One region of the Streptomyces sp. O3 genome, then DNA from elsewhere that is predicted to be linked to it. Evidence: riboswitches for the same ligand, from Rfam matches in the RefSeq annotation. Region 1 holds a riboswitch; the other holds the start of a gene.

Region 1 (14,711 bases):
TCCTCAACGAACCCCAGGGTGCCGCCGCGACGGACCACTCGTACGAAGACGAGGTGCCGTACCGGCGTAGGCAGCCCGGCAATGTGGTGGTGAAGTGGCTTACCACCACGGACCACAAGACGATCGGCTCGCTCTACCTGATCACGTCGTTCGTGTTCTTCTGCGTCGGTGGCCTGATGGCGCTCTTCATGCGCGCCGAGCTGGCCCGTCCGGGCACGCAGATCATGTCGAACGAGCAGTTCAACCAGGCGTTCACGATGCACGGCACCGTGATGCTGCTGATGTTCGCGACCCCGCTGTTCGCCGGCTTCGCGAACTGGATCATGCCGCTGCAGATCGGCGCGCCCGACGTGGCGTTCCCGCGGCTGAACATGTTCGCGTACTGGCTGTACCTCTTCGGCTCGCTGATCGCGGTGGCCGGGTTCCTCACCCCGGACGGCGCGGCGAACTTCGGCTGGTTCGCCTACTCCCCGCTGTCGGACGCGGTCCGCTCGCCGGGCGTCGGCGCCGACATGTGGATCATGGGTCTGGCCTTCTCCGGCTTCGGCACGATCCTCGGCTCGGTCAACTTCATCACCACGATCATCTGCATGCGCGCCCCCGGCATGACGATGTTCCGGATGCCGATCTTCACCTGGAACGTGCTGCTGACCGGTGTGCTGGTCCTGCTCGCCTTCCCGGTGCTGGCCGCCGCGCTGTTCGCCCTGGAGGCCGACCGGCAGTTCGGGGCCCAGATCTTCGCTCCGGAAAACGGCGGAGCGTTGCTCTGGCAACACCTCTTCTGGTTCTTCGGCCATCCAGAGGTGTACATCATCGCGCTGCCGTTCTTCGGCATCATCTCCGAGGTCATCCCGGTCTTCTCGCGTAAGCCGATGTTCGGCTACATGGGTCTGATCGGCGCGACCATCGCGATCGCCGGTCTGTCCGTGACGGTGTGGGCGCACCACATGTACGTCACCGGCGGTGTGCTGCTGCCGTTCTTCTCCTTCATGACCTTCCTGATCGCGGTGCCCACCGGTGTGAAGTTCTTCAACTGGATCGGCACCATGTGGAAGGGCAGCCTGTCCTTCGAGAACCCGATGCTCTGGGCCGTCGGCTTCCTGATCACCTTCACCTTCGGTGGTCTGACCGGCGTCATCCTGGCCTCGCCCCCGATGGACTTCCACGTCTCCGACTCGTACTTCGTCGTCGCGCACTTCCACTACGTCATCTTCGGCACCGTGGTGTTCGCGATGTTCTCCGGCTTCCACTTCTGGTGGCCGAAGTTCACCGGCAAGATGCTGGACGAGCGGCTCGGCAAGATCACCTTCTGGACGCTGTTCGTGGGCTTCCACGGCACCTTCCTGGTGCAGCACTGGCTGGGCGCCGAGGGCATGCCGCGGCGTTACGCGGACTACCTGGACGCGGACGGGTTCACGGCGCTGAACACCATCTCCACGATCAGCTCGTTCCTGCTCGGCCTGTCGATGCTGCCGTTCTTCTACAACGTCTGGAAGACGGCCAGGTACGGCAAGAAGGTCGAGGTCGACGACCCGTGGGGCTACGGCCGCTCGCTCGAGTGGGCCACGTCCTGCCCGCCGCCGCGGCACAACTTCCTCACCCTGCCCCGGATCCGCTCCGAATCCCCGGCGTTCGACCTGCACCACCCGGAGATCGCCGCTCTCGACCAGCTCGAGCACGCCGGTCACGGCGCCAGCGTCGTCGCGGCAAGCAAGGAGGGTGACAAGTGAGTATCCAGGGCAAGATGTTCGGCTGGCTGAGCATCTTCATCCTCATCATGGCCGGTGTCTACGGCTGGTGGTCCAAGGAGCCGGTCGGCACCGCGGCGCTCTTCATGGCCTTCGGCCTGTGCGCCATGATCGGCTTCTACCTGGCCTTCACGGCCCGGCGGGTCGACCAGATGGCGCAGGACGACAAGGAAGCCGACGTCGCGGACGAGGCCGGCGAGCTGGGGTTCTTCTCCCCGCACAGCTGGCAGCCGCTCGCGCTGGCGGTCGGCGGCGCGTTCGCCTTCATGGGCGTCGTCTTCGGCTGGTGGCTGCTGTACTTCTCCGCCCCGCTGCTCCTGATCGGCCTGTGGGGCTGGGTCTTCGAGTACTACCGCGGCGAGAACCAGAACCAGTGAGCCGCTAGCACCGGCCCGCGAGACCGGCGCGTAACACACAGCGGGACCCCGAGGGGCCCGGACACTCCGTCAGGGAGCGTCCGGGCCCCTCGTTCGCCGTAATCTCCGCCCCTCGTACGGGTCACTCGGCGTGCCGTGGTTGACGCGGCTTCCTAGCGTGTGGTCATGAGCCACTCACCGCGAATCCACACGATACTGAGCTGCACTCTGCTGGTGGTCGCCGGCGGCGCGGGGGCCTCGGCCTGCGGCTCCGACAGCCATCCGCTCTCCTCGAAGCCGTATGACGCGACCGGGCAGATCGCCTTCAACGGGCCCGAAGGAGGCAAGAAGGCGGACCCGGACCAGCCGCTGGAGGTGACCGCCCAGGGCGCGGACGGGCGCATCACCGACGTCACGGCGACCGACGCGAAGGGCCGTCATATCGCGGGTGAGCTCTCCGCCGACGGATCGCGCTGGCACAGCACCGCACCGCTGGCCGCGAACGCCGCGTACGAGGTCAAGGTCGGCACCGAGAACGGCGACGGCGCGCCGGGGCACAAGACGCTGACGTTCCGGACCGGCGACGCCAAGGCGAAGGCGCTCAAGGTCGAGTTCGGCCCGCGGGCGGGCACCTACGGCGTGGGACAGCCGGTCACCGCGAAGCTCAGCGCCCCGGTCAAGGGCAAGAAGGCCCGCGCCGTCGTGGAACGCGCCCTGACCGTGCGCTCGACGCCCGCCGTGGAGGGCGCCTGGCACTGGGCGGACAGCGAGACCCTGCACTACCGGCCCAAGGAGTACTGGCCGGCCGGCGCGACCATCGAGGCGACCTCGCACCTCGCGGGCCTCAAGATCAACGACCGGCTGAGGGGCACGGCGACCAAGCCGCTGCGCCTGAAGACCGGCGACAAGATCGAAGCTGTGGTGAACGCCTCATCGCACTGGATGACCGTCTACCGCAACGGAGAGCAGATCAACTCGATGCCGGTCACCACCGGCAAGCCGGGCTACTCCACCCGAAACGGCGTCAAGGTCATCCTGGGAAAGGAGTACTTCGTCCGGATGCGGGGCACCAGCATCGGCATCCCCGCCGGCAGCTCCGACTCGTACGACCTGCCGGTCTACTACGCGACCCGCGTCACCCACAGCGGCGAGTACGTGCACGCCGCGCCCTGGTCCACGGGCTCGCACGGCTACGCCAACGTCAGCCACGGCTGCGTCGGCATGAGCACCGGCAACGCGGCCTGGTTCTTCAACACCGTGCGCCAGGGCGACCTCGTCCGGACCATCAACAGCTACGGCGAGACGATGCCCGTCTTCGGCAACGGCTACGGCGACTGGAACATGAGCTGGAAGAAGTGGCGCGAGGGCAGCTCCCTGCTGGCCGGAACCCGCGAGGGCCAGAGCCCGGCCGACGCCGCCCGGCTCCGGCCGCAGGTGTGACCGGGCGGGCGTGGCCGAACGGATGTGACCGGGCGGGCGTGACCGGAACGCCCTCAGGGACGCGCGGTCAGGCCTGTACGAGGGCCCTGGTGCGCAGCAGAGCGGCCAGGGCCCCGGCGAACTCCACCGGCTCCACCGGCAGCGTCACCGCGGCCTCCGCGCGGCTCCAGGTGGCCAGCCAGGCGTCCTGCGGGCGGGCGATCAGCAGCAGCACCGGCGGGCTCTGGAAGATCTCGTCCTTGATCTGCCGGCACACCCCCATGCCGCCCGCGGGCGACGCCTCGCCGTCCAGGACGCAGACGTCGATCCCGCCCCGGTCCAGCTCCCTGAGGACCGCGGCGGGCGTGGCGCACTCGACGAACTCGACCCGCGGCACATCCGGGGCCGGCCTGCGGCCGGTCGCGAGACGCACCTGTTCACGGGTGTTCGAGTCGTCGCTGTAGACCAGGACCGTGGCGGTGGGCTGCATGGGTGCTCCGCTTCGTCGACAACATCGCATCTGAACCGATGCGCGGATGCTACTCCGTCACACACCCCGTCAACACTGGTACGCACAGGGCTTCGATGGGCCATCCGGGCTGGACATGGGCCGCGGACACTCCGAACGGCACCCCCCGGAGTGAGGGCGGGATAAGCGACCGACATAATGTCGGTCGTGGCGACAGTAACGACAGTAGATACCGGGCACGCACACCCGACGGTCAATCGACCGAACCTCACCAGCGTCGGAACCATCATCTGGTTGAGCTCCGAGCTGATGTTCTTCGCGGCCCTCTTCGCGATGTACTTCACCCTGCGATCGGTGACGGGTGCCGATTTCTGGTCCGGCCAGGCCGACCTGCTGAACCTCCCGTTCGCGCTGACGAACACCGCGATCCTGGTGGCGTCCTCGCTGACCTGCCAGATGGGTGTCTTCGCGGCCGAGCGCGGCGATGTGAAGAAGCTCCGGGCGTGGTTCATCCTGACCTTCATCATGGGCGCGATCTTCATCGGCGGCCAGGTCTTCGAGTACACCGAGCTCGTCCACGAGGGCCTCACGCTCTCGTCCGACGCCTACGGCTCGGCGTTCTACCTGACCACCGGCTTCCACGGCCTGCACGTGGCGGGCGGTCTCATCGCCTTCCTGCTGGTACTCGGCAGGACGTACGCGGCCAGGAGGTTCACCCATGATCAGGCAACGGCCGCCATCGTCGTGTCGTACTACTGGCACTTCGTGGATGTGGTCTGGATCGGCCTCTTCGCCACGATCTACCTGATCAAGTAATCGGGCGCTGAGTCCGACACAGTCCTGAAGTACCGACGCAGAAGATCCTGACACCGGGGTAATCCGTGAAAAAGCTCTCCGCACGACGACGCCATCCGCTGGCGGCGGTCGTCGTCCTACTCTTCGCGCTGGCGGCCACCGGGGGGCTGTACGCCGTGTTCGCGCCCGCGGACAAGGCGCAGGCCGACGAGACCGCCCAGTCCCTCGCCATCGAGGAGGGCAAGAAGCTCTACTCGGTGGGCTGCTCCAGCTGCCACGGGGCCAACGGCCAGGGCGGGTCCGACGGGCCGAGCCTGGTGGGCGTGGGCAGCGCGGCGGTCGACTTCCAGGTGGGCACCGGCCGGATGCCGGCCGCCACCTCGCAGGGCGCCCAGGTGCCGCGGAAGAAGAAGATCTACAGCCAGGCCGAGATCGACCAGCTGGCGGCGTACATCGCCTCGCTGGGCGCCGGTCCCTCCGTGCCCAAGGCCGACCAGTACAGCCCCGAGGGCGCCGACATCGGCAAGGGCGGCGAGCTCTTCCGCAACAACTGCGCGCAGTGCCACAACTTCACCGGTGAGGGCGGCGCGCTGACGGAAGGCAAGTACGCCCCGCCGCTCGGCGACGTCGAGCCGAAGCACATCTACGAGGCGATGCAGACCGGCCCGCAGAACATGCCGTCCTTCCCCGACACGACGATGCCGGAGAAGGCCAAGAAGGACATCATCGCCTACCTCGACGCGGTGAACGGCGAGGAGACCCCGAACCCCGGCGGCCTCTCGCTGGGCGGTCTCGGCCCGGTCAGTGAAGGCCTGTTCGCCTGGGTCTTCGGCCTCGGCTCCCTCGTCACCGTCGCCGTCTGGGTCGCCGCGCGGACCGCAAAGGCCAAGAAGTCATGAGTAGCCAAGACATTCCCGAGACGAGCCTGCCGAGCGAGCAGGCCACCGAGTCGAGCGCGGTGGAGCCCGCCGACAAGAACCCGTTCGCGGATCCGGGGCTGCCGCCCCACGAGCACCGCGTCCAGGACATCGACGAGCGGGCCGCCAAGCGCTCCGAGCGCACCGTCGCCCTGCTGTTCACCGTGTCCATGCTGTCGACGGTCGCGTTCATCGCCTCCTTCGTCGCGTTCCCGATCGACAAGATCGTGTACATCTGGCCGTTCGGCCGGGTCAGTGCGCTGAACTTCTCGCTGGGACTGACGCTGGGCCTCGCGCTGTTCTGCATCGGCGCGGGCGCGGTCCACTGGGCCCGCACCCTGATGTCCGACGTGGAGATCGCCGACGAGCGGCACGAGATCGAGGCCCCGCCCGAGGTCAAGGCGAAGGTCATGGAGGACTTCCGGCAGGGCGCCGCGGAGTCCGGCCTGGGCCGCCGCAAGCTGATCCGGAACACCATGTTCGGCGCCCTGGCGCTGGTGCCGCTCTCCGGCGTCGTCCTGCTGCGTGACCTCGGTCCGCTGCCGGAGGACAAGCTGCGGCACACCAAGTGGGCCAAGGGCAAGCGGCTGGTCAACCAGAACACGCACGAGCCGCTGCGTCCCGAGGACGTCGCCGTCGGGTCGCTGACCTTCGCCATGCCCGAGGGGATGAGCGAGCACGACCACGACTTCCTGAACGAGATCGCCAAGGCCGCCCTGATGATCGTCCGCCTGGAGCCGGATGACATCAAGGACAAGCGCGAGCTCGAGTGGGGCCACGAGGGCATCGTCGCGTACTCCAAGATCTGCACCCACGTGGGCTGCCCGATCAGCCTGTACGAGCAGCAGACGCACCACGTCCTCTGCCCGTGCCACCAGTCCACCTTCGACCTCACCGACGGCGCCCGGGTCATCTTCGGCCCGGCCGGTCACCCGCTGCCGCAGCTGCGCATCGGCGTGAACGATGAGGGCTACCTCGAGGCGCTCGGCGACTTCGAGGAGCCCGTCGGCCCGTCCTTCTGGGAGCGCGGATGAGTACCGCAACTGACGACAAGCGCAAGGCACCCGCGGGCGAGCGGGTCGCCGACTGGGCCGACGGCCGGCTGGGCGTCTACAGCCTGGCCAAGGCCAACATGCGGAAGATCTTCCCGGACCACTGGTCCTTCATGCTGGGTGAGATCGCGCTCTACACCTTCATCATCATCATCCTCACGGGTGTGTACCTGACGCTGTTCTTCCACCCGTCGATGAACGAGGTGGAGTACAGCGGTGCGTACGTCCCGATGCAGGGCGTGCTGATGAGTGAGGCCTACGCCTCGACGCTGGACATCAGCTTCGAGGTCCGCGGCGGTCTGCTGATCCGGCAGATCCACCACTGGGCCGCCCTGATCTTCCTCGCGGCCATGTTCATCCACATGATGCGCGTCTTCTTCACGGGCGCGTTCCGCAAGCCGCGTGAGATCAACTGGCTGTTCGGCTTCCTGCTGTTCGTCCTCGGCATGTTCACCGGCTTCACCGGCTACTCGCTCCCGGACGACCTGCTCTCCGGCACCGGTGTCCGCTTCACGCAGGGCGCGATCCTGTCCATGCCGATCGTCGGCACGTACATCTCGATGTTCCTGTTCGGCGGCGAGTTCCCCGGCGGCGACATGGTCGCCCGGTTCTACTCGATCCACATCCTGCTGCTGCCCGGCATCATGCTGGGCCTGGTCGTGGCCCACCTGATCCTGGTCTTCTACCACAAGCACACGCAGTTCGCGGGTGCCGGGAAGACCAACAAGAACGTCGTCGGCATGCCGCTGCTGCCGGTCTACATGGCCAAGGCCGGAGGCTTCTTCTTCCTGGTCTTCGGCATCATCGCGGCCATCGCGGCGATCGCCTCGATCAACCCGGTCTGGGCGCTCGGCCCCTACCGGCCCGACATGGTGTCCACCGGCGCCCAGCCCGACTGGTACATGGGCTTCGCCGAGGGTCTGATCCGGTTCATGCCGGGCTGGGAGATCGTCCTCTGGGACAGCTACACGCTCAACCTGGGTGTGTTCATCCCGCTGATGATCTTCCCGCTGGTGCTGGGCGCGATCGCGGTCTACCCGTTCATCGAGTCCTGGATCACCGGCGACAAGCGCGAGCACCACATCCTGGACCGCCCGCGCAACGCTCCGACGCGCACCGCCTTCGGCGCCGCCTGGATCGCCGCGTACTTCATCATGCTGATCGGCGGCGGCAACGACCTGTGGGCCACGCACTTCAACCTGTCGATCAACTCGATCACCTGGTTCGTGCGGATCTTCTTCATCGCCGGACCGATCCTGGTGTTCATCGTCACCAAGCGGATCTGCCTGGGGCTGCAGCGGCGCGACCGCGAGAAGGTGCTGCACGGTCGCGAGACCGGTGTCATCAAGCGGCTGCCGCACGGTGAGTTCATCGAGGTGCACGAGCCGCTCGACCAGGAGCAGCTGCACAAGCTCACCGCGCACGAGCAGTACAAGCCCGCCGAGATCGGCCCGTCCGTCGACGAGAACGGCGTGAAGCGCAAGGTCAAGGCGAGCGAGAAGCTCCGGGTGAAGCTCTCCAAGGGCTACTACGCCGAGGGGAACCAGATTCCCAAGGCGACCACCCAGGAGTACGAGGAGATCACCAGCGGCCACGGCCACCACTGATCTCCGCACCGGTCGTCACCGACCAGCACTGATCGCCACGGCTCTGAGCCCCGTCCACCGAGTGGACGGGGCTCTTTGCCGTACTCGGCGCTTGGATAGGCTGGCCGGGTCCACACCACACCCGTCATCACACCCGTCGGTACGACACCAGGAGCGACCATGAGCGCTGTGAACCCCGCTGGAGGCGACACCGCGGCGGGCCGTTCCTGGCCCGGCGTGCTGAACGGCCTGCTGGAGGGGCGCGACCAGAGCGCCGACGACACCGCGTGGGCGATGGACCGCATCATGCGGGGCGAGGCGACCGACGCGCAGATCGCGGGCTTCGCGGTGGCGCTGCGGGCCAAGGGCGAGACCGTCGAGGAGATCTCCGGCCTGGTCCGCACGATGTACGAGCACGCCAGACTGATCGAGGTGCCGGGCCCCAGCGTCGACATCGTCGGCACCGGCGGCGACGGGGCCAAGACCGTCAATATCTCCACCATGTCCGCGATCGTGGTCGCCGGAACCGGCGCCAGGGTCGTCAAGCACGGAAACCGCGCCGCGTCGTCGGCGTCCGGCGCGTCCGACGTCCTGGAGAAGCTCGGCGTCAATCTGGAACTGACGCCGCGGCGGGTCGCCGAGGTCGCCGATGAGGCCGGGGTCACCTTCTGCTTCGCGGTGAAGTTCCACCCGGCGCTGCGCCATGTGGCCGCCGCGCGCAAGGAACTGGGCATCAGGACCACCTTCAACTTCCTGGGGCCGCTGACCAACCCGGCTCGGGTACCCGCCCAGGCGACCGGCGTCGCGGACGCCCGGATGGCGCCGATCATGGCCGGGGTGCTCGCCGAACGCGGCTCGTCCGCGCTGGTGTTCCGCGGCGACGACGGGCTCGACGAGCTGACCACGACCGCGACCTCGCGGGTGTGGGCGGTACGGGACGGGCAGGTGCGCGAGGAGGCCTTCGACCCGCGTGAGGTCGGCCTGGAACTGGTGCCGGTGGAGGCGCTGCGGGGCGCCGACGCCGCGTACAACGCGGAGGTGGCGCTGCGGCTGCTGGCCGGTGAGACCGGTCCGGTCCGGGACGCGGTGCTGCTCAACTCGGCGGCGGCCCTGGTGGCCCTGGAGCCGACGGACGCGCCGCTGGCGGAGCAGATCCGGGCCGCGATGGACCGGGCGGCCGAGGCGATCGACTCCGGCGCGGCGAAGGCGGCACTGGACCGCTGGATCCAGGCCAGCAACCGCTAGCGTCCGCGAGCGCCGGGCGGCGGGGCGGGGGACCAGCCCAGCCCAGCCCGGCCCGGCCCGGCGCTCGCGGGCGGGCGTCGGACAGGCCGTACGGCGGGAGTCGCACCGTCCGGCATGCGGACGGGATTTGCGCTGTCCGGTGCGTATGGCAAGATGCCGTCCAAGGTCATGAGTGACAGCGATTACGGCCCCGGCCCGCTGTCCGGCAACCCTCCGTCCGTGGCGGGGTGCCCCGGGTGAAGACCAGGCCGCAGGCAGCGAGGTCTGCGGCAAGCGCGGACCCCTCGGCATCGGAGCATGCCATTCCCTGGGGTCCTGGTCCTCAAGGGAGCAGTCTCGTGAGCAAGCGAATGCGATAGGGCGTCACGCCCCACCTCCGCACACCCTTTTCTCTCCTCTCCTGCGCCGACGTGCGTCCGAGCCGTCCTGCGCGCGGAGCTTTCGCCTTTCCTCACACGGGAGTTCGCCATGTCCGTCGCCGCCGTCGCCACCGCCGCCCCTGTCTCGACCTGTACGCTCCCCGTCCTCGGCCGTGACGTCACCGTGCCGCTCGTCACCGGCGGCGAGGTCACCTATGCCGCGCTCGACTACGCCGCCAGCGCGCCCGCCCTGCAGCGGGTCTGGGACGACGTGGCCGCGTACGCCCCGTACTACGGCAGCGTGCACCGCGGCGCCGGGTACCTCTCGCAGCTGTCCACCGACCTCTTCGAGAACGCCCGCAGGACGGTCGAGGAGTTCCTCGGCTGCCGGGCGGGCGACCAGGTGGTGTTCACCCGCTCGACGACCGACTCGCTGAACCTGCTCGCCTCCGCGCTGCCCGCCGACTGCCAGGTCTTCGTCTTCGAGACCGAGCACCACGCCTCGCTGCTGCCCTGGCGCGACGCCCGCGTCAGCTGCCTGAACGCGCCGCGCACCCCCCGAGAGGCCGTCGCGGCCCTGGAGCGCGCCCTCGCCGACCGCGAGCCGCACGGCCCCGCCCTGGTCTGCGTCACCGGCGCCTCCAACGTGACCGGCGAGCTGTGGCCGGTACGCGAACTGGCCGCCGCCGCGCACGCGCACGGCGCCCGTATCGTCCTGGACGCGGCCCAGCTCGCGCCGCACCACCCGGTGGACATCGCCGAACTGGACGTCGACTGGGTCGCCTTCTCCGGGCACAAGCTGTACGCGCCGTTCGGCGCCGGGGTGCTCGCGGGCCGCGCCGACTGGCTGCGGGCCGCCGAGCCGTACCTCGCGGGCGGCGGCGCCTCCAAGGCGGTCGCCAGGCGCGCGGACGGCGGCGTCGACGTGGAGTGGCACACCACCGCCGCACGCCACGAGGCCGGTTCGCCCAACGTCATCGGGGCGTACGCGATCGCCTCGGCCTGCAAGGCCCTCACCGAGGCCGGGTTCGACGCGCTGGCGGCGCGGGAGCGGGAGCTGATCGCGAAGGTGCGCGAAGGCCTCGCGGCGGTGCCCGAGGTGCGGGTGCTCTCGCTGTTCGGCGACGACGCGCCCCGCGTCGGCGTCCTCTCCTTCGTGGTCCAGGGGTGGAACAGCTCGCACTTCGCGGCCGCGCTGTCGGCCGAGTACGGCATCGGGGTCCGCGACGGCCTGTTCTGCGCCCACCCCCTGGTCCGCACCCTGCTCGGCAGCGACCCGCAGGAGCAGGGCGCGTGCGGGTCGCCCGAGGCGGCGCCCGGCACGAGGTCGCTGAACGCGATCCGCGTCAGCTTCGGCGCGGGCACACCGGACGAGCATGTGGAGCGGTTCGTCCGGGCCGTCGGCGAGCTCGTACGGGACGGCGCGCGGTGGAGCTACCGCACCGAGGACGGGCGCTGCGTGCCCGACACCACGGCGGCCTGAGACCTGGTGGCGGGCTGTCGCGTCAGGAGTCGAGCCCGATGGCGAACGCCGCCTCCAGGTCGTGCTGCGAGTACGTACGGAACGCGACATGGGTGTCCGTGGCCTGTACGCCGGGGATCTTGCTGATGCTGCCCGGAATGACGTCGGCCAGGTCGTCGTGCGAGGTGACGCGCACCATGGCGATCAGGTCGTAGGTGCCGGTCACGGAGAAGACCTCGCTGACGCTGTCCAGCGCGGCGATCGACTCCGCGATCTCGGGGATGCGGTCCACGCTGGTCTTGATGAGCACGATCGCGGTGATCACGGCTGGCTGTCTCCCTCGGTGGCCGTCGCTGGGTTCCTCACTCTAGAGCGTGTCCGCCGCACCGGCTCCAGCGCTCCGGGGCTTCAGCCCCCAGGCCGCGACGAAGCCCAGCGCGAACCCCACCAGATGCGCCAGGTACGCCACCGAAGGGCCCTCGGCGTCCCGGCTCGCGGCCAGCCACTGCAGGGCGGCCCAGAAGGGCAGCACCAGCCAGGCGGGAAAGCGCAGCGGTACGAAGAAGAGGAACGGGAAGAGGCTGGTCACCCGCGCCCTGGGGAACATCCGCAGGAACCCGCCGAGCACCGCGGAGATCGCCCCGGACGCGCCGACCAGCGGCTGTGCGGAGCCGGCGTTGGCGAGCGCGTACGCCCCCAGGGCCAGACATCCGCAGCCGAGGTAGAACAGCGCGAAGCGGACATGGCCGAGGCGTTCCTCGGCCATCACGCCGAAGACGTACAGAAAGAGCATGTTGCCCAGCAGATGCAGCCAGCTGGCGTGGACGAACAGCGCGGTGAGAGGAGTGACCGCGGCCCGCGCCGAGCCGCCGAGCAGCTCCGCCGGGACCACCCCCCAGCGCGCGAAGTAGTCGCGCTGGGCGGCGAGCAGCTGATCGCCGACGCCGTAGGCGGGGCTGAGGCCGGAGGCCGGTGACACCACGAAGACGGCACAGCACAGGACGATCACGCCGTACGTCACCACGGCCGAGCGGCCGCCCGGCAGGCGTGCGGCCGTGCCCCGGACCGCGCGCCAGGCCCCCGACTTATCGATCACGAACAGATCCTGCCGTACCAGGACCGAACCGTACAGACCGCCTCGCCGTACCGCTGCCGTCCGCGTGGCCCGCGGTCAGGCCGTAGGGTTGCCTGCAGGACCCCGTGACCGACACTTGAGGGAAGGCCTCGCCCACCATGACGGTTCCCCTGCCGACCGCCGAGACCCGATGGCGCTGCACCCTGTGCGGCAATCTCACGCGTTTCGACGTGACCCGCTCGTCGAAGGCCGTCGAGTACGTCCACCTCGACCTGGCGGGCGAGCCGACGGTGGAGGAGCGCGAGGTGGTCAGTGAGACCATCGAGTCGGTGCGCTGCCGCTGGTGCAACGCGGTGGACCAGGTGGAACTCGTGGACAGGCCGGGCGCGGACTCCTGAGGGAGCCGCCCCGCACAGGTAGTGGGGTGTGACGGATGGTGGAGGCGTCAAGCGGTGCCGACGCGGCCGGTGCGGCCGACGGCTCCGCCGAGGTGCTCGACCGCCCGCTTCCCGAGGGCGTACGCCGCCGGGTCATCGCGATCGTCTCGGACGGCTTCGGCGGCCTGACCGTCGCCGAACTGCCCGCCCAGCTCCGCCAGTACGCCCGGTTCACGCCGTCCAGGCGGCTGAAGTTCGCGGGGAACGCGATGGCCGCCGCGCTGGAGGCCGAGCCGCTGTTCCGGCAGCGCATCGCCGCACGCCTCAAGGAGGCCCAGCCCGAACTGGCCCGCGCCCTGGAGGCGGGCACGCCGCCCCCGGCCGCCGACCCGCTGGACGTGGCGGCCGCGGCCTATGTGCTGCGCCCCGCGGGCTGGGTGAAGCTGGTGACCGCGGCGGGCGAGGAGGCCCAGCGCGCCGACGCCGAGCGAGCCGACGATGAGACCAGGGCGGAGCTGGAGCGGCTGCGCCGCGAGGTCGACGAGGCGCGTGAGCGCGCCCGGACCGAGACCGAGCGGCTGCGCGCCGACCTGGAGTCGGCCCGGAAGGAAGCCGAATCGCTTCAGCGCAAGCTGCGCAGCGCGCTCAGCGACGTCAAGCGGGGCGAGGCGGCGCTGCGCAAGGCCGCCGCCGAGACCGAGTCCCTGCGGGCCGAGAGCCAGACCCAGCTGTCGGCGGCCGACAGCGAGGCACGACGGCTCAAGGCGCGGCTCGGCGAGGCCGAGGCGGCGCTGGAGGCCAGCCGCAAGGCGGTGCGCGAGGGCCGCTCCATCGAGGACATGCGGGTGCGGCTGCTCCTGGACACGATGCTGGAGTCGGCCCAGGGCCTGCGCCGCGAGCTGGCCCTGCCGCCGGTCTCGGTGCGTCCCGCCGAGACCGTGGACGCCGTCGAGCCCGGCCGGATGACCCCCAAGGACATCGCCGCCCGCGCCCTGTCCGAGAGCGACCCGGCCATCCTGGACCAGCTGCTCACACTGCCTCAGGCCCATCTGGTCGTGGACGGCTACAACGTCACCAAGACCGGCTACCCGACGATGCCGCTGGAGAAGCAGCGGCTGCGCCTGCTCGGGAGCCTCTCCGCGCTGGCCGCCCAGACCGGCGCCGAGGTGACCTGCGTCTTCGACGGCGCCGAACTGGCCGCGCCGGTGCTGCTCGCGCCGCCACGCGGGGTGCGGGTGCTGTTCTCCAAGCCGGGCGTGACGGCGGACGAGCTGATCAGGCAGCTGGTGCGCGCCGAGCCGCCGGGACGGCCCGTGACGGTGGTCTCGACCGACCGCGAGGTGGCCGACGGCGTCGCGAGGGCCGGGGCGCGGCCGGTCGCGTCCGCGGTGCTCCTGAAGCGGCTTTCCCGGAGTTAGCCGGAGTTAGCCGGAGTTGGTCAGAGTTGGTCAGGGTTGGGCAACCCCTGGGCGTGATGCCCGAATTGGGGTGGCTGTGGCACGACGTAGCGTCAATCGGTCATCACCGCATGTGCGTTGCGCGCAAAAAGTCTCCGCGGTGAGTGGTTTTTTTCTCGTGAAGATTTGAACTGATCACATCGGGGTCATTAGGGTCTGGGCTCGAACCTTCACACGGTCGATCACTCATACGGGGTGACGGTGAGGGTCCCGCCCGCCGGACGCCGGCAGGCGGCTGGAGGAAGAAGGAGCCGCCTTCGTGGCGTCCCACCGTCGACCCAGGCAGCCGAGCCGAGGCCGCGTCACCGTGCTGACCGCGACCGCCGCCGCTGCCGTCGCGCTCACCTCGCAGACCGCGCAGGCGGACCCGAAGCCGACCAAGAAGGACGTCAAG
Region 2 (14,711 bases), on a different contig from region 1:
GACCAGCAGCATCTTGGTGTTGGGGCCACGGCCCCGGCCGCCGCCGCCCTGGACGGGCTGCGGCGCGCGAGGCGGTCCGGCGGGAGCGCCGCCGGGGAGGGTCTCCGGGGCCGCGTAGTGCGCCTGGTCGTACGCGTGGGCCTGTTGCGGCGGGATCTGGGCGCCGTACGCCGGGGGAGCCTGCGGCGCGGCCTGCGCGGGCTGGCCGTACTGCTGGGCGTAGGGCTGCTGGCCGTACTGCTGCTGGCCGTACGGCTGTTGGCTGTGCGGCTGGGGGGCCTGCTGCTGGCCGTACTGGCGCTCGCCGACCGGGCGCACCTGGTTGAGGGAGCGGCCGCCGGGGTAGCCGTAACCGCCGCCGCCGGGCGGGGTGGCACCCGCGGCCTGCCCGTCGGCGTACAGGTAGCCGAACGGGTCGTCGTCTTCGGGCTTGCTCGCGCCGTTGTCGCCGGGAGTCATCCCTCAGTCCGCTCCTCATACAGGTCGAGTGTCAGGCGAGCCTACCCGCTCCGAGTGACAGTTCACCGGGCCGTTGCCCGACCGCACTCGCTGACCTGCGACTACCCCGCGCGCCTGTGCTGTTTCGCACGAGATCGTTTCTCCACGTACATCCTTTGGTCGGCGGATTGCAGCACTTCCTCCGCCGACATGCCGCAGTGGGCCCACCCGATGCCGAAGCTGGCCCCGACCCTGACCGCCCTGCCGTCCACGCGGATCGGCGGGATGATCGCGTTCCGCAGGCGTACGGCGAGGTCCTGGGCGTCGGCGCGGCCGAGCCCGTCGGCCAGGACGACGAACTCGTCGCCGCCGAGCCGGGCGACGGTGTCGCCGTCCCTGACCCCGCCGGTCAGGCGGCGCGCGACCTCGATGAGGACGGCGTCGCCCGTGTGGTGTCCGAACCGGTCGTTGATCGACTTGAAGCCGTCCAGGTCGCAGAAGAGCACGGCCAGGCCCTTGGCGCCGTCGTCGTCGGCGCCCTCTTCGGGGGCGACGGTGTGCACGTGGTGGTCGAAGGCCTCGTCGTAGACGCCCGCGCCGGGGTCGTGGCCGCTGGTGTCGTAGCCGTGGGCCGGGTAGCCGTTCGGGTCGGCCGGGTAGCCGTTGACGTCGGCCGGGTAGCCGTTCAGGTCGTACGCGGTGACGTCGTAGCCGCCCGTCAGGGCGGCGGGTGCGCCGCCGTACGCCGCGTCCAGCGTGTCCACCGCGCTGGGCCGCGTGGCCTGCGGGCGGCGGCACAGCCGGGCGCCGAGCCGGGCGCGGAGCTCGGCGGAGTTCGGCAGGCCGGTGAGCGAGTCGTGCGAGGCCCGGTGCGCGAGCTGGAGCTCGCGGCGCTTGCGCTCCTCGATGTCCTCGACGTGGGTGAGCAGGAAGCGCGGCCCGTCTGCGGCGTCGGCGACCACGGAGTTCCGCATCGACACCCAGAGGTAGGTGCCGTCCCGCCGCCCGAGCCGCAGTTCGGCCCGCCCGCCCTCGGCGGACGTACGCAGCAGGGTGCCGATGTCCTCCGGGTGCACGAGGTCGGAGAACGCGTAGCGGCGCATCGCCGACGCGGGGCGGCCGAGCAGACGGCAGAGCGCGTCGTTGGTGCGCAGGATCCGGCCGTGCTGGTCGCCGCCTATCTCGGCGATGGCCATGCCGGACGGCGCGTACTCGAAGGCCTGCCGGAAGGATTCCTCACTGGCCCGCAGCGCCTGCTGTTCCCGTTCGAGTCTGACCAGGGCGCGCTGCATGTTTGCCCGCAAGCGAGCGTTACTGATTGCAATGGCGGCCTGGGAGGCGTACATCTGGAGCGCCTCGCGGCCCCAGGCGCCGGGCAGACGGCCGTTCCGCGGCCGGTCGACGGCTATGACGCCCAGCAGCTCGCCGCCGGCCGAGCTGGCCGCGTACATCGGCGCGAACAACCGGTCCGACGGATGCCACTCGTCCTCGAAGCGCGGCTCGGGTCCCGAGGTGTACCACTGCGGTACGTCGTCGTCGTCGAGTACCCAGCCCTCGGTGTGCGGTATGAACCGGAGGTCGCCCCACGCCCGGCCCATGCCCAGTCGGCGCTCCCAGGAGGCGCGGGAGCCCACGCGGCCGGTGATGAGCGCCTCAGCTGCGGCGTTGCCCGCGAAGGCGGCCACGACGAGATCGCCGTCGGGGCGTACGAGGTTGACACACGACAGTTCGTAGCCGAGGCCGTTCACGATGCCGTCGGCGACCGTCTGCAGCGTGTCCGCCAGGCTTCGCGCCGTGTTCAGGTCGGCGACCACCTGATGCAGCTGCCGCAGGGTCGCAAGACGGACGTAGGGCTCCGACTCGGTCTCCATGCTTCGCTCTCCCCGAGACCTCGACAGCAACTCCAGGATCCACAGTCCTCAGCGTCTGGTGGCTCTCACGCGGCCTCAGCCACTGAATCACAGCGAGCAGCTCAGTCGGTACACAGGGTCAACGAAATATGAGTCCTGTGACTCAAGTCACAGCGAGGGGTGAAGGGGTGGGGAGTGGGGGCGTGGTGCCTCTGTACGTTTTCTGAACGCAAACTGGTTGGTATGTGCACAGTGTGCGGTCGGGGCTACGGTCCTAGGACCGCACTCCGTCCAGGGCCCGATGCGGGGCCGCCGCCGACCCGGTTAGCGTGCTGGCGTGCTGAAGACTTCCGCCGCCCCACGCGTCCCCCGCCCCCCGGAGCAGCCCGCTGTGCATCCTGATGGGGTGAGCAACGACGACTTCCGCGCCGCGATGTCCCGGCTGGCCGCAGGCGTGGTGCTGGTGACCGCGCGTGAGGCGGCGCTCGCCGACGACGGGCCCGCGGGCGAGGACGTGGGCATGACGGCGACCGCCTTCATGTCCGTGTCGCTCGATCCGCCGCTGGTCATGGTCAGCCTGCGGGAGGGCTCCCGGATGGACGACCTGCTCGCCGAGCAGCCGCTGTGGGGGGTGTCGGTGCTCGCCGAGAGCCAGCGGCACATCGCGGGGCGCTTCGCGATGAAGGGGCGGATCAGTGACCGGCTGCTCTTCGAGGACATCGCGTACGTACGGGGGGAGTGGTCCGGGGCGCCGCTGGTGGGCGGGGCGCTGGCGACCCTGGAGTGCCGTACGGAGCAGAGCGTGCGGGCGGGGGACCACACGCTGGTGATCGGCCGGGTGCTGAGCGCGGAGCTGCCGAGCGCGGACGGCGGGCCGCTGATGTACTTCCGGGGCCGGTACCGGCAGTTGGGCTGACCGGTCTCATCAGCCTTGTCGGTCTTATCGGTCTTATCGGTCCTACCAATCCCGGCCGGAGCGGCCTCGTTTGGTCTCGCTGCGGGCCTTCTTCTGGCGCAGCCGCCGCTCGTTGACGCCTCGGGGGATCTTCGTCGGGCGCCGTGGCTTCGGTGGCGGCGCGGTGGCCTCGGCCAGCAGGGACGCGAGCCGGGTGGCCGCCATCTCGCGGTTGCGCCACTGCGAGCGGTGCTCGGACGCGTGTACCGCGATCACCCCGTCGACCAGCCGGGGCGCGAGCCGCTCCAGGGCGCGCCGCTTCCAGACCTCGGGCAGTGACGCGGTGTTCGCCAGGTCGAAGCGGAGCTCCGCCTTTGAATCACTGGTGTTCACATGCTGCCCGCCGGGCCCGGATGACCTGGAGAAACGCCAGACCAGCTCGGCCTCCGGCAGGGAGACCGAACCGCGGATGACGTAGGGACCAGGCATACCCGCCATGATTCCGTGCCGCCCGGCCCCCGTCATCTCTTTTTGCGAGTGGTGTAGACCTCCATGCGGCGGCTGGTGTAGACCTCCCGGTGAACAGAAGGGGAACGCCCCGTTCATACAATCGGACGTCGCGGGGACTGACCGACCGAAATACACGAGAGTGGGAAAAGCTGTGCACCGGCGGACAACAGGGCTGATCGCGGCGGCGGCCGCACTGGGCATGACGGCCACACTGGCCGGTTGCAGCAGTACGGGGTCCGGCGGTGAGGTCACGCTCAAGCTCGTGGCCGCCGACTACGGGGACAGCCCGGAGAACAGCTCCAAGCACTACTGGAACAGCCTGGTCAAGGAGTTCGAGAGCAAGCACTCCGGCATCAAGGTCGATGTCACCGTGCTGCCCTGGACCGACGTCGACGCCAAGGTCGCCGAGATGGCCGACAAGGGCGAGGCGCCCGACATGGCGCAGATCGGCGCCTACGCCGACCACGCCGCCAAGGACCGCCTCTACCCCGTCGACGAACTGCTCTCCATATCCGTGCAGTCCGACCTGCTCTCCACGCTCACATCGGCGGGCGAGGTCAGGCGGGTCCAGTACGGCATGCCGTTCGCCTCGTCGACCCGGCTGCTCTTCTACAACAAGGAGCTGTTCAAGGCCGCCGACATCGAGCCGCCGACGACCTGGAACGAGCTCGCCGCCGCCGCGCGGTCCCTGAAGGACAGCGGGGTGAAGACGCCGTTCGCACTGCCGCTCGGACCGGAGGAGGCGCAGGCCGAGACCATGCAGTGGCTGCTGAGCGGCGGCGGCGGTTACACCGACCACGTCGGTACGTACACGCTGGACTCGACGGAGAACATCAACACCTTCAAGTGGCTGAAGGACGAGCTGGTCGGCAAGGACCTGACCGGCCCGGTGGCGCCGGGCAAGCTCAACCGGCAGAAGGCCTTCGACGCGTTCGCCGACGGCGAGGTCGGCATGCTCAACGGCCACCCCACGCTGATGCAACAGGCCGAGAAGAAGGGCGTGAAGTACGGCATGGTGCCGCTGCCCGGCATCAACGGCAAGGCCAAGGCCACCATGGGCGTCGCCGACTGGATGATGGCCTTCAAGCGGAACGGTCACCGTAAGGAGATCGGCACGTTCCTCGACTTCGTCTACGGCGAGAAGCAGGTCCTGGACTTCTCGCTCCGCTACGACATCCTGCCGGTCACCAGCTCCGCGTCCGACGCGCTGGCGGCCGACCCGAAGCACAAGGCGCTGGGCGAGTTCCTGGGCGAGCTGCCGACGTCCGAGCTGTACCCGGTGGGCAAGACGTCCTGGGCCGGGGTGAGCGCGGACATCAAGAAGAAGATCGGCAAGGCGGTCGAGCCGGGCGGCAACCCGGTGACGCTGCTCAAGGAGATGCAGAACGCGGCGGTGGCGGCGGACAGCGCGGCGTAGCTGGCGGCGGTCGCGGTTGCGGTTGCGGTCCGGTCGTGGTTCCGGTCGCGGCCCCGGCTGCGGTCGCCGGTCACGGGGCGAGTGTCAGTGGGCGCGGTTACGGTGCGGGGTATGAGTGAGCGGGGTATGAGTGAACAGACCGGTCGCTCGGACCGCCCTGGCCTCTCCGAGCGCGATGCCGCCGTGCTCGCGGTGGAGCGGCGGAGCTGGCCCGGCGCCGGGGCCAAGGAGCGGGCCATACGGGAGCGGCTCGGCATCTCGCCCACCCGCTACTACCAGCTGCTCGGCGCGCTCATAGACGACCCGCGCGCCCAGGCCCACGACCCGGTGACGGTGAACCGGCTGCGGCGGCTGCGGGACGCGCGGCGGGCGCGCCGCTGAAGTCTGTGCGCGGTATGTGAGACGGGTTCGCGCGCGAGGCGTGCGGCACGCCGCGGCTGGATAGGGTCGGGGCATGGGCAGCAGCCATCCGTACTCCCATCCGCACTCCCGCTACTCCCGTTCGTCCGGCCGTGTGCCTGATCTGCCGACGCCCGTGACCGCCGCCGGACGCGAGGGCCTGGCCGCGCTCGTCGCCCGGCCCGAGCGCGCGGTGGTGGCCCTCGACTTCGACGGCACCCTCGCCGAGATCGTGCCCGACCCGGAGCGGGCGCGGGCGCACCCGGACGCGGTACCCGCGCTGGCCGCGCTGGCGCCGCGGGTCGGCTCGGTCGCGGTGGTGACCGGGCGTCCGGCCGGGGTCGCCGTACGGTACGGCGGCTTCGCCGGGGTGCCGGGGCTCGACCACCTGGTGGTGCTCGGGCACTACGGCGCGGAGCGCTGGGACGCCGTGTCCGGCCGGGTGCGGGCGCCCGAGCCGCACCCCGGCGTCGCCGCGGTCCGCGCCGAGCTGCCCGGCTTCCTGGACGCGCTGGGCGCGTGGCACGGCAGCTGGATCGAGGAGAAGGGCCGGGCGCTCGCCGTGCACACGCGGCGGGCGGCGGACCCCGAGGCGGCGTTCGCCGCGCTGCGGGGGCCGCTCGGTGAGCTGGCCGCGCGGCACGGGCTCGTCGTCGAACCGGGGCGGCTCGTGCTGGAGCTGCGGCCGCCGGGCGTCGACAAGGGCGCCGCGCTCACGGCGTATCTGCGGGAGGTGTCCGCCGAGTCCGTGCTGTACGCCGGGGACGATCTCGGTGACCTGGCCGCGTTCGCGGCGGTCGAGAAGGCGCGGGGGGAGGGGGTGCCGGGGGTGCTGGTGTGCAGCGGGAGCGACGAGGTCCGCGAGCTGGCCGACCGCGCGGACCTGGTCGTCGACGGCCCGTCGGGGGTGGTGGGCCTGCTGGCCGCGCTCGCGTCGCGAGTGGCCGACTCCAGCCCGTCCGGCGATTGAGGACATCGGTCAAGCCGTCCGCAGGCCATGCGGCGAAGCCGCGAAGGCCACCGTCGGGAAGAGGCGGGGCCGGGCGGAGGACCGATCCCTGGCTCAGCCGCGCAGCTCTTGCAGCTGGTCCAGGAACCAGCGTTCCGGGGGCAGCGCCGTCGCCGCCGCGGCCAGCCGCTTCGTGCGCTCCGCGCGCTCGGCCGTCGGCATCGTGAGCGCGGTGTGCAGCGCCTCGGCCGTGCCCGACACGTCGAACGGGTTCACCACCACCGCGTCGTCGCCGAGCTCCGCGCACGCCCCCGCCTCCCGCGACAGCACCAGCGCGCACCCCTCGTCCGAGACGACCGGCACCTCCTTGGCGACCAGGTTCATCCCGTCCCGGATCGGGTTGACCAGCGCCACGTCCGCCAGCCGGTACGCGGCCAGCGACCGCGCGAAGTCGTCCCGCACATGCAGGACGACCGGCGTCCAGCCCGCGGTGCCGTACGCCGCGTTGATCTCCGCGGCGACCCGCGACACCTCCGCCGTATAGGCCCGGTAGACGTCCAGGTCCTGCCGGGACGGATAGGCGAACGCGAGGTGCACCACGCGCTCGCGCCACTCGGGGTGCGAGTCGAGCAGCAGCCGGTACGCGTGCAGCCCGCGCACGATGTTCTTGGACAGCTCCGTACGGTCCACCCGGACGATGGTCCTGCGGTCCGCCGCGCCGATCTGCTCCCGCAGCCCGGCCAGCCGCTCCTCGACGTCGGCCCGCCCCGCCCGCTCCCGCAGGAAGTCCGCGTCCGCGCCGAGACCGTGCACCCCGATCCGGGTGCCGTCCAGCGCGTCCGGACCCAGTACGCCCTCGGCGCACCCCGTGAACGCGTCCGCCCAGCGCCGGGTCAGAAAGCCCAGCCGGTCCGCGCCGAGCATCCCGCGCAGCAGCCGCGCGGCGATGTCGTCCGGCAGCGTCCGGAAGTAGTCCAGCGGGGCCCACGGGGTGTGCGAGAAGTGCCCGATCCGCAGGTCGGGGCGGAGCTCGCGGAGCATCCCCGGCACCAGGGCCAGGTGGTAGTCCTGCACCAGCACCGCCGCGCCCGGCGCGGCGGCGTCGGCCAGCGCCTCGGCGAAGGCGCGGTTGTACGTCTCGTACGCGGCCCACTGCCGCCGGAACTCCGGGCCGAAGGAGGGCTCAAGCGGCGTCTGGTACAGCATGTGGTGGACGAACCACAGCACCGAGTTGGCGACCCCGTTGTACGCGTCGGCGTGCACCCCGGCGTCGATCGCCAGCATCCGTACGCCCGCCTCGCCGACGCCCCGCCGCACCGCCTCGCGGTCCCCGTCGCCCAGCGCCGCGCAGACCCACAGCGCGTCCGTGTCCGGGCCGATCGCGGACAGCCCCGAGACCAGCCCGCCGCCGCCGCGCCTCGCGTCGAGCGTGCCGTCCTCGCGTACGGCGTAGCTGACGGGGCCGCGGTTGGACGCGACGAGTACCTGGGCCTGGTGCGCGGAAGCCTCGGACGACATGCGCCCTACCTAGCCCGTGACGTAATGGTTCAAACGTGCGGACGGCACGCCGTGTCGCACGACGCACCGGTCACGTGACACGCCGGTCACGCGACGCACCGGTCACGTGACACGCCGGTCACGCGACACGGCGGGTGGTGTACTCGACGATCTCCGTCATCGGCGGGCGCTCCTCCGTGTCCACGGCGTGGGTCCGCGGCTCGAACCCGTCCGCGCCCCGCTCGAACTGCGTCAGCCTCGGGCGTACGAGGTGGCCGCGGGCCAGCCGCAGCTGCGCGGTCCGGTAGATCGCCGCGGCCATCCGGCCCAGCGCCCGGCCGTCCTGGTGCCGGTGCTTGCGCACCCCGATGTCCACCTGCGCCAGCGCGTCGAGGCCCACCGTGTGCAGCGCGTCCACCAGCAGCCCCAGCTCCACGCCGTACCCGACCGGGAACGGCAGCCGCTCAAGCAGCGTCCGGCGGGCCGCGTACTCGCCGCCCAGCGGCTGCACGAAACCGGCCAGCAGCGGCCAGTGCAGATTGAGCAGCGGCCGCGCGACCAGTTCCGTGACCCGGCCGCCCTGGTCGGTCGCCTCGCCGAGCGGTCGGTCGTACATGCCCTTCACGAACTGCACGTCCGGCTCGGTGAGCAGCGGGCCGGCGATGCCGGTGACGAAGTCCGCGGAGAACTCCCGCAGGTCCGCGTCCACGAAACAGACGATGTCGCCGCTGGTCACCAGGAGCGAGCGCCACAGCACCTCGCCCTTGCCCGGCAGCGCGGGTATCCGCGGCAGGATCGCGTCCCGGTGCACGACCCGCGCGCCCGCGGCGGCGGCCACAGCGGCCGTACGGTCCCGCGAACCGGAGTCGATCACCACCAGCTCGTCGACGAGCGGGGCCGCCGGCGCCATCAGCTCCCGCCGGATCGTGGCGACGATCTCGCCGACGGTCTCCTCCTCGTCCAGCGCGGGCAGCACCACGCTGACCCGGCCGCCGGGCCGTACCTTGGCCGCCAGCAGCTCGTCCAGCGGGCGGTCGGACACGGACCAGGAACGCCTGGTCAGCCAGCGCTCCACCTCATCGAGCACGTTCGGGTTCTCCCTGCATGATCCATCTCGCGGTTCGGACGACTATCTCAACTGTCAGGGCCTTCGGTTACAGTCTTGAACAACGCGGACGACCGTCGCATGCCGGGGGCCGTCCAGCGCACAACTTCATACCGCTCATCCAGAGGGGCAGAGGGATACGGCCCGTTGAAGCCCCGGCAACCCTCCAGTCAGTACTCGTGCGTCCGAAGCGAGGCTCCTGACTCGGGAAGGTGCCAATTCCGTCTTGCGGCGAAGTGCGTCGTAAGGAAGATGAGGAGAAAGGGCCTCGCCTCCATGGCTGTGCAATCCGTCGAAGCAACCACCACTGGCAGCACCTCCGGCACCCCCGCCGCGACCGTCTCGCTCGGTCCCGCCGCGGCTCTCTCCTGTCGCGAGTGCGGCGAGCGCTTCCCGCTCGGCCCGATCTTCGCCTGCGCGCTGTGTTTCGGCCCGCTCGAAGTCGCGTACGAGCTTCCCACCGGTGACCCCGAGGCCCTGCGCCAGCAGATCGAGGCGGGCCCGAACAGCATCTGGCGCTACGCCCCGCTGCTGCCCGTCCCGGCCGACGTCGCCGACAAGCCGAACCTGAACCCCGGCTTCACCAAGCTGGTCAAGGCCGACAACCTCGCCCGCGAACTGGGCGTCACCGGCGGCCTGTTCATCAAGGACGACTCCGGCAACCCGACCCACTCCTTCAAGGACCGGGTCGTCGCGATCGCCGTCGAGGCCGCCCGCGCCTTCGGCTTCACCACCCTGTCCTGCTCGTCGACCGGCAACCTCGCGGGCGCCGTCGGCGCGGCCGCCGCCCGCTCCGGCTTCCGGTCCTGCGTGTTCATCCCGCACGACCTGGAGCAGGGCAAGGTCGTCATGGCCGCGGTGTACGGCGGCGAGCTGGTCGGCATCGAGGGCAACTACGACGACGTCAACCGCTTCTGTTCCGAGCTCATCGGCGACCCGCTGGGCGAGGGCTGGGGCTTCGTCAACGTCAACCTGCGCCCGTACTACGGCGAGGGCTCCAAGACCCTGGCGTACGAGATCTGCGAGCAGCTCGGCTGGCGGCTGCCCGACCAGATCGTCATCCCGATCGCCTCCGGATCCCAGCTCACGAAGATCGACAAGGGGTTCCAGGAGCTGATCAAGCTGGGCCTGGTCGAGGACCAGCCGTACAAGATCTTCGGCGCCCAGGCGGAGGGCTGCTCGCCGGTCTCCACCGCCTTCAAGGCCGGGCACGACGTCGTACGGCCGCAGAAGCCGGACACCATCGCCAAGTCCCTGGCGATCGGCAACCCGGCCGACGGCCCGTACGTCCTGGACATCGCGCGGCGCACCGGCGGCGCGGTGGAGGACGTCGACGACGAGCAGGTCGTCGACGCGATCAAGCTGCTCGCGCGGACCGAGGGCATCTTCGCGGAGACCGCGGGCGGCGTGACGGTGGGGGTGACCCGGAAGCTCATCGAGGCGGGGCTGCTCGACCCGGCCCTGACCACGGTCGTGCTCAACACCGGTGACGGGCTCAAGACGCTGGACGCGGTCGCCCCGACCTCGCAGGCCACCGCCGTGATCAAGCCCTCGCTTGACGCGTTCCGGTCCGCTGGCCTGGCCGACTAGTCACCTTCCCGCCCCGTCCCCCGCCCCACCCTGAAGTCTGGAGAACCACCGTGAGCGTCAAGGTCCGCATCCCCACCATCCTCCGTACGTACACCGGCGGCGAGTCCGAGGTGACGGCCGAGGGCGCGACCCTCGCCGAGGTCATCGCCGACCTGGAGAAGAACCACACCGGCATCGGCGCCCGCGTCCTGGACGACACGGGCAAGCTGCGGCGCTTCGTGAACGTGTACGTGAACGACGACGACGTGCGCTTTGAACAGGGCCTGGAGACGGCCACGCCGGACGGCGTGGGCGTCTCCATCATCCCGGCCGTCGCGGGCGGCTGACGGCGCGTCGAACCCTCACAGAATCACCCCCTCGGCAAGAAGCGGAGGGGGTGATTCTGCATGGTTGAGCGCGGTAGAGTTGGGAATACTGCTCCACTTCGCGCGAAGAGTGTGCCGAGAGCATATGAGAAGTGCCAGGCACTCCGACGAGAAGCAGCCAAATCACTGAGTCCGTTTGCACCTTGCGTTCCCTTTTGCCTGGCCCGACTTGCCCCGAGTCCGTCGAAACCTCCGGATACTTCCGATCAGGCGTGCCCAGATTTCTCGTCCGATTGACCTGTTGCAGAGGGCAGTTGGGCAGATACATTCAGCCGCGGTCGACGCGTTCCGGCGCACACCCCCACCTGTCTGGGGAGTGAGGTCTGACCCGGATTCGCGAAGTGCGGATCCGCGCAAGGGCCAGTAATAGGGGAGTTAGGCATGGCTCAGGGCACCGTCAAGTGGTTCAACGCGGAGAAGGGGTACGGCTTCATCGCGGTCGACGGTGGTGCGGATGTTTTCGTCCACTACAGCGCGATCCAGATGGACGGGTACCGCACCCTGGAAGAGGGTCAGCGAGTCGAATTCGAGATCTCGCAGGGCCAGAAGGGTCCGCAGGCGGACATGGTCAAGCTCGCCGTCTGATCCAGGCGCGATCGGCCACCGACGCACTCACGCACTCGCGCACTCACGCACTCGCGCACGAGAGGTCCGTACCCGTCACGGGTGCGGACCTCTCGCGCTGACCACCCCCGAACGTCAGGGGGGTGATGCCCTCCACCCTCGGGCGCGCCTGGGATCTGCCAGACCCGCTTGCACTCGCAGGGGTCGAGTGCTAATCATTGGCGTTAGCACTCTCCCAGTGAGAGTGACAGAAGGACTGGGTAGGCGAGGCCCGCAGGCCGGGTGGGGCAAGGAACCACACAGGCAGGCAGGCCGTCCGTCGCGGGCGCCCGCACAGTCCGTCGCCATCCACCCCAGTCCGGGAGGACCACTTCACATGGCCAAGATCATCGCGTTCGACGAGGAGGCACGGCGCGGTCTCGAGCGCGGGATGAACCAGCTCGCCGACGCCGTCAAGGTCACCCTCGGCCCCAAGGGCCGCAACGTCGTCCTCGAGAAGAAGTGGGGCGCCCCCACGATCACCAACGATGGTGTGTCCATCGCCAAGGAGATCGAGCTCGAGGACCCGTACGAGAAGATCGGCGCCGAGCTGGTCAAGGAGGTCGCGAAGAAGACGGACGACGTCGCCGGTGACGGCACGACGACCGCGACCGTCCTGGCCCAGGCCCTGGTCCGCGAAGGCCTGCGCAACGTCGCGGCCGGCGCCAACCCGATGGCCCTGAAGCGCGGCATCGAGAAGGCCGTCGAGGCCGTCTCGGGCGCCCTGCTGGAGCAGGCCAAGGACGTGGAGACCAAGGAGCAGATCGCTTCGACCGCCTCCATCTCCGCCGCCGACACCCAGATCGGCGAGCTGATCGCCGAGGCCATGGACAAGGTCGGCAAGGAAGGCGTCATCACCGTCGAGGAGTCCCAGACCTTCGGTCTGGAGCTGGAGCTCACCGAGGGTATGCGCTTCGACAAGGGCTACATCTCGGCGTACTTCGCCACCGACATGGAGCGTATGGAGGCCGTCCTCGACGACCCGTACATCCTGATCGCCAACTCCAAGATCGGCAACGTGAAGGACCTCCTTCCGCTGCTGGAGAAGGTCATGCAGTCCGGCAAGGCGCTGCTGATCATCGCCGAGGACCTTGAGGGCGAGGCCCTGTCGACCCTGGTCGTCAACAAGATCCGCGGCACCTTCAAGTCCGTCGCCGTCAAGGCTCCGGGCTTCGGCGACCGCCGCAAGGCGATGCTGAACGACATCGCCATCCTCACCGGCGGCGAGGTCATCTCCGAGGAGGTCGGCCTCAAGCTCGAGAACGCCACCATCGACCTGCTGGGCCGCGCCCGCAAGGTCGTCATCACCAAGGACGAGACCACCATCGTCGACGGTGCCGGTGACAGCGAGCAGGTCAACGGCCGGGTGAACCAGATCCGCGCCGAGATCGAGAACAGCGACTCGGACTACGACCGCGAGAAGCTCCAGGAGCGCCTGGCGAAGCTCGCCGGCGGCGTCGCCGTCATCAAGGCGGGCGCGGCCACCGAGGTCGAGCTCAAGGAGCGCAAGCACCGCATCGAGGACGCCGTTCGCAACGCGAAGGCGGCCGTCGAGGAGGGCATCGTCGCCGGCGGTGGCGTGGCCCTGCTGCAGGCCTCCTCGGTCTTCGAGAAGCTGGAGCTGGAGGGTGACGAGGCGACCGGCGCCAACGCCGTGAAGCTCGCCCTGGAGGCCCCGCTCAAGCAGATCGCCGTCAACGGCGGCCTTGAGGGCGGCGTCGTCGTGGAGAAGGTGCGCAACCTGGCCGTCGGCAACGGCCTGAACGCCGCGACGGGCGAGTACGTCGACATGATCGCCGAGGGCATCATCGACCCGGCGAAGGTCACCCGCTCCGCGCTGCAGAACGCCGCGTCCATCGCCGCGCTGTTCCTCACCACCGAGGCCGTCATCGCCGACAAGCCGGAGAAGGCCGCCCCGGCGGCTCCGGGCGGCATGCCGGGCGGTGACATGGACTTCTGATCCCTCGCGGATCAACTGTCCTGAGCAGTACGCAGGGGCGGCACCCTCCGGAAGGAGGGAGCCGCCCCTGTGGCTTTGCCCTGTGGCTTTCCCCTGTGGCGTTTCTCTCGGCGGGTCCGCCACGGCCCGATCTGGTGCGTGCGGCATGTTTTGCGGGGATAAGGTCCCGTACGTGAACACGCTCGACTCCGTGATCGTCAGCATCAACGATTACTTCTGGACCTATCTGCTCATCCCCCTCGTGGTCGGCGCGGGACTGTACTTCACGGTCCGCTCCAGGGGCGCGCAGTTCCGGATGATCCCCGAGATGCTGCGCGTGATGCGGGACAAGCCGACCCCCGGCGCCGACGGCTCCAAGCCGATCTCGTCCTTCGCCGCCTTCACCATCTCGGCCGCCGCCCGCGTCGGCACCGGCAATATCGCCGGTGTGGCCACCGCGATCACCGTCGGCGGGCCCGGCGCGGTGTTCTGGATGTGGGTGATGGCGCTGGTCGGCGGCGCGTCGGCGTTCGTCGAGTCCACTCTCGCGCAGCTCTACAAGGTGCGGGGCAAGGAGCCGGGCACCTTCCGCGGCGGCCCCGCGTACTACATGCGGTACGCGCTGCGGCGGCCCTGGCTCGGGGTGCTGTTCGCGGTCACCATCACGGCGACCTTCGGGTTCGTGTTCAACGCGGTGCAGGCCAACACCATCGTCGCGGTCGGCGCGGGCTCGCTCCCGAGCGGCGGCGAAGGCTGGTTCCCGGCGGCCGTGGGCCTGGCGCTCGTCCTGCTGCTCGGCGCGGTCATCTTCGGCGGCGTACGGCGCATCGCGACCGTGACGAGCTGGCTGGTCCCCGTCATGGCCGTGGTCTATCTGCTGCTCGGCGCGGCGGTGGTGCTGCTGAACGTCGGCGACCTCGGGCGGGTGCTCGCGGACATCGTGGGCGGCGCGTTCGGCTTCCGCGAGGTCGCGGGCGGCGCGGTCGGCGCGGCGATCCAGCAGGGCGTACGGCGCGGCATGTTCTCCAACGAGGCGGGCCTGGGATCCGCGCCCAACGCGGGTGCGACAGCCGCGGTCTCGCACCCGGTCAAACAGGGTCTGGTGCAGGCGCTCGGCGTCTTCTTCGACACGATGCTGGTCTGCACGATGACCG

Evidence for each region. A riboswitch is a leader RNA that binds a small molecule or an ion and turns the genes downstream of it on or off. The one in region 1 is predicted to bind S-adenosylmethionine.
Region 2: linked by a shared signal. The riboswitch ahead of thrC (threonine synthase) and the one ahead of ACX6XY_RS12965 (aminotransferase class V-fold PLP-dependent enzyme) in region 1 are both predicted to bind S-adenosylmethionine.

Annotation. Positions count from the first base shown of each region.
Region 1 covers NZ_JBTVYK010000021.1:47,877-62,587, forward strand. The annotation lists gene ctaD (aa3-type cytochrome oxidase subunit I) at 1-1,730, shown strand, start outside; gene ACX6XY_RS12925 (cytochrome c oxidase subunit 4) at 1,727-2,125, shown strand; gene ACX6XY_RS12930 (L,D-transpeptidase) at 2,291-3,544, shown strand; gene ACX6XY_RS12935 (hypothetical protein) at 3,612-4,013, opposite strand; gene ctaE (aa3-type cytochrome oxidase subunit III) at 4,191-4,808, shown strand; gene qcrC (cytochrome bc1 complex diheme cytochrome c subunit) at 4,874-5,686, shown strand; gene qcrA (cytochrome bc1 complex Rieske iron-sulfur subunit) at 5,683-6,738, shown strand; gene qcrB (cytochrome bc1 complex cytochrome b subunit) at 6,735-8,363, shown strand; gene trpD (anthranilate phosphoribosyltransferase) at 8,523-9,587, shown strand; SAM riboswitch class IV at 9,752-9,869, shown strand; gene ACX6XY_RS12965 (aminotransferase class V-fold PLP-dependent enzyme) at 10,056-11,429, shown strand; gene ACX6XY_RS12970 (Lrp/AsnC family transcriptional regulator) at 11,452-11,733, opposite strand; partial or broken gene ACX6XY_RS12975 (rhomboid family intramembrane serine protease) at 11,730-12,501, opposite strand; gene ACX6XY_RS12980 (hypothetical protein) at 12,642-12,881, shown strand; gene ACX6XY_RS12985 (NYN domain-containing protein) at 12,917-14,278, shown strand; gene ACX6XY_RS12990 (C40 family peptidase) at 14,577-14,711, shown strand, end outside.
Region 2 covers NZ_JBTVYK010000006.1:101,509-116,219, forward strand. The annotation lists gene ACX6XY_RS05500 (carbohydrate-binding protein) at 1-459, opposite strand, end outside; gene cdgB (diguanylate cyclase CdgB) at 561-2,309, opposite strand; gene ACX6XY_RS05510 (flavin reductase family protein) at 2,722-3,204, shown strand; gene arfB (alternative ribosome rescue aminoacyl-tRNA hydrolase ArfB) at 3,247-3,681, opposite strand; gene ACX6XY_RS05520 (ABC transporter substrate-binding protein) at 3,845-5,110, shown strand; gene ACX6XY_RS05525 (DUF3263 domain-containing protein) at 5,237-5,491, shown strand; gene otsB (trehalose-phosphatase) at 5,565-6,479, shown strand; gene ACX6XY_RS05535 (alpha,alpha-trehalose-phosphate synthase (UDP-forming)) at 6,573-7,976, opposite strand; gene ACX6XY_RS05540 (glucosyl-3-phosphoglycerate synthase) at 8,095-9,042, opposite strand; SAM riboswitch class I at 9,175-9,319, shown strand; gene thrC (threonine synthase) at 9,337-10,650, shown strand; gene ACX6XY_RS05550 (MoaD/ThiS family protein) at 10,701-10,976, shown strand; gene ACX6XY_RS05555 (cold-shock protein) at 11,397-11,600, shown strand; gene groL (chaperonin GroEL) at 11,956-13,578, shown strand; gene ACX6XY_RS05565 (alanine/glycine:cation symporter family protein) at 13,751-14,711, shown strand, end outside.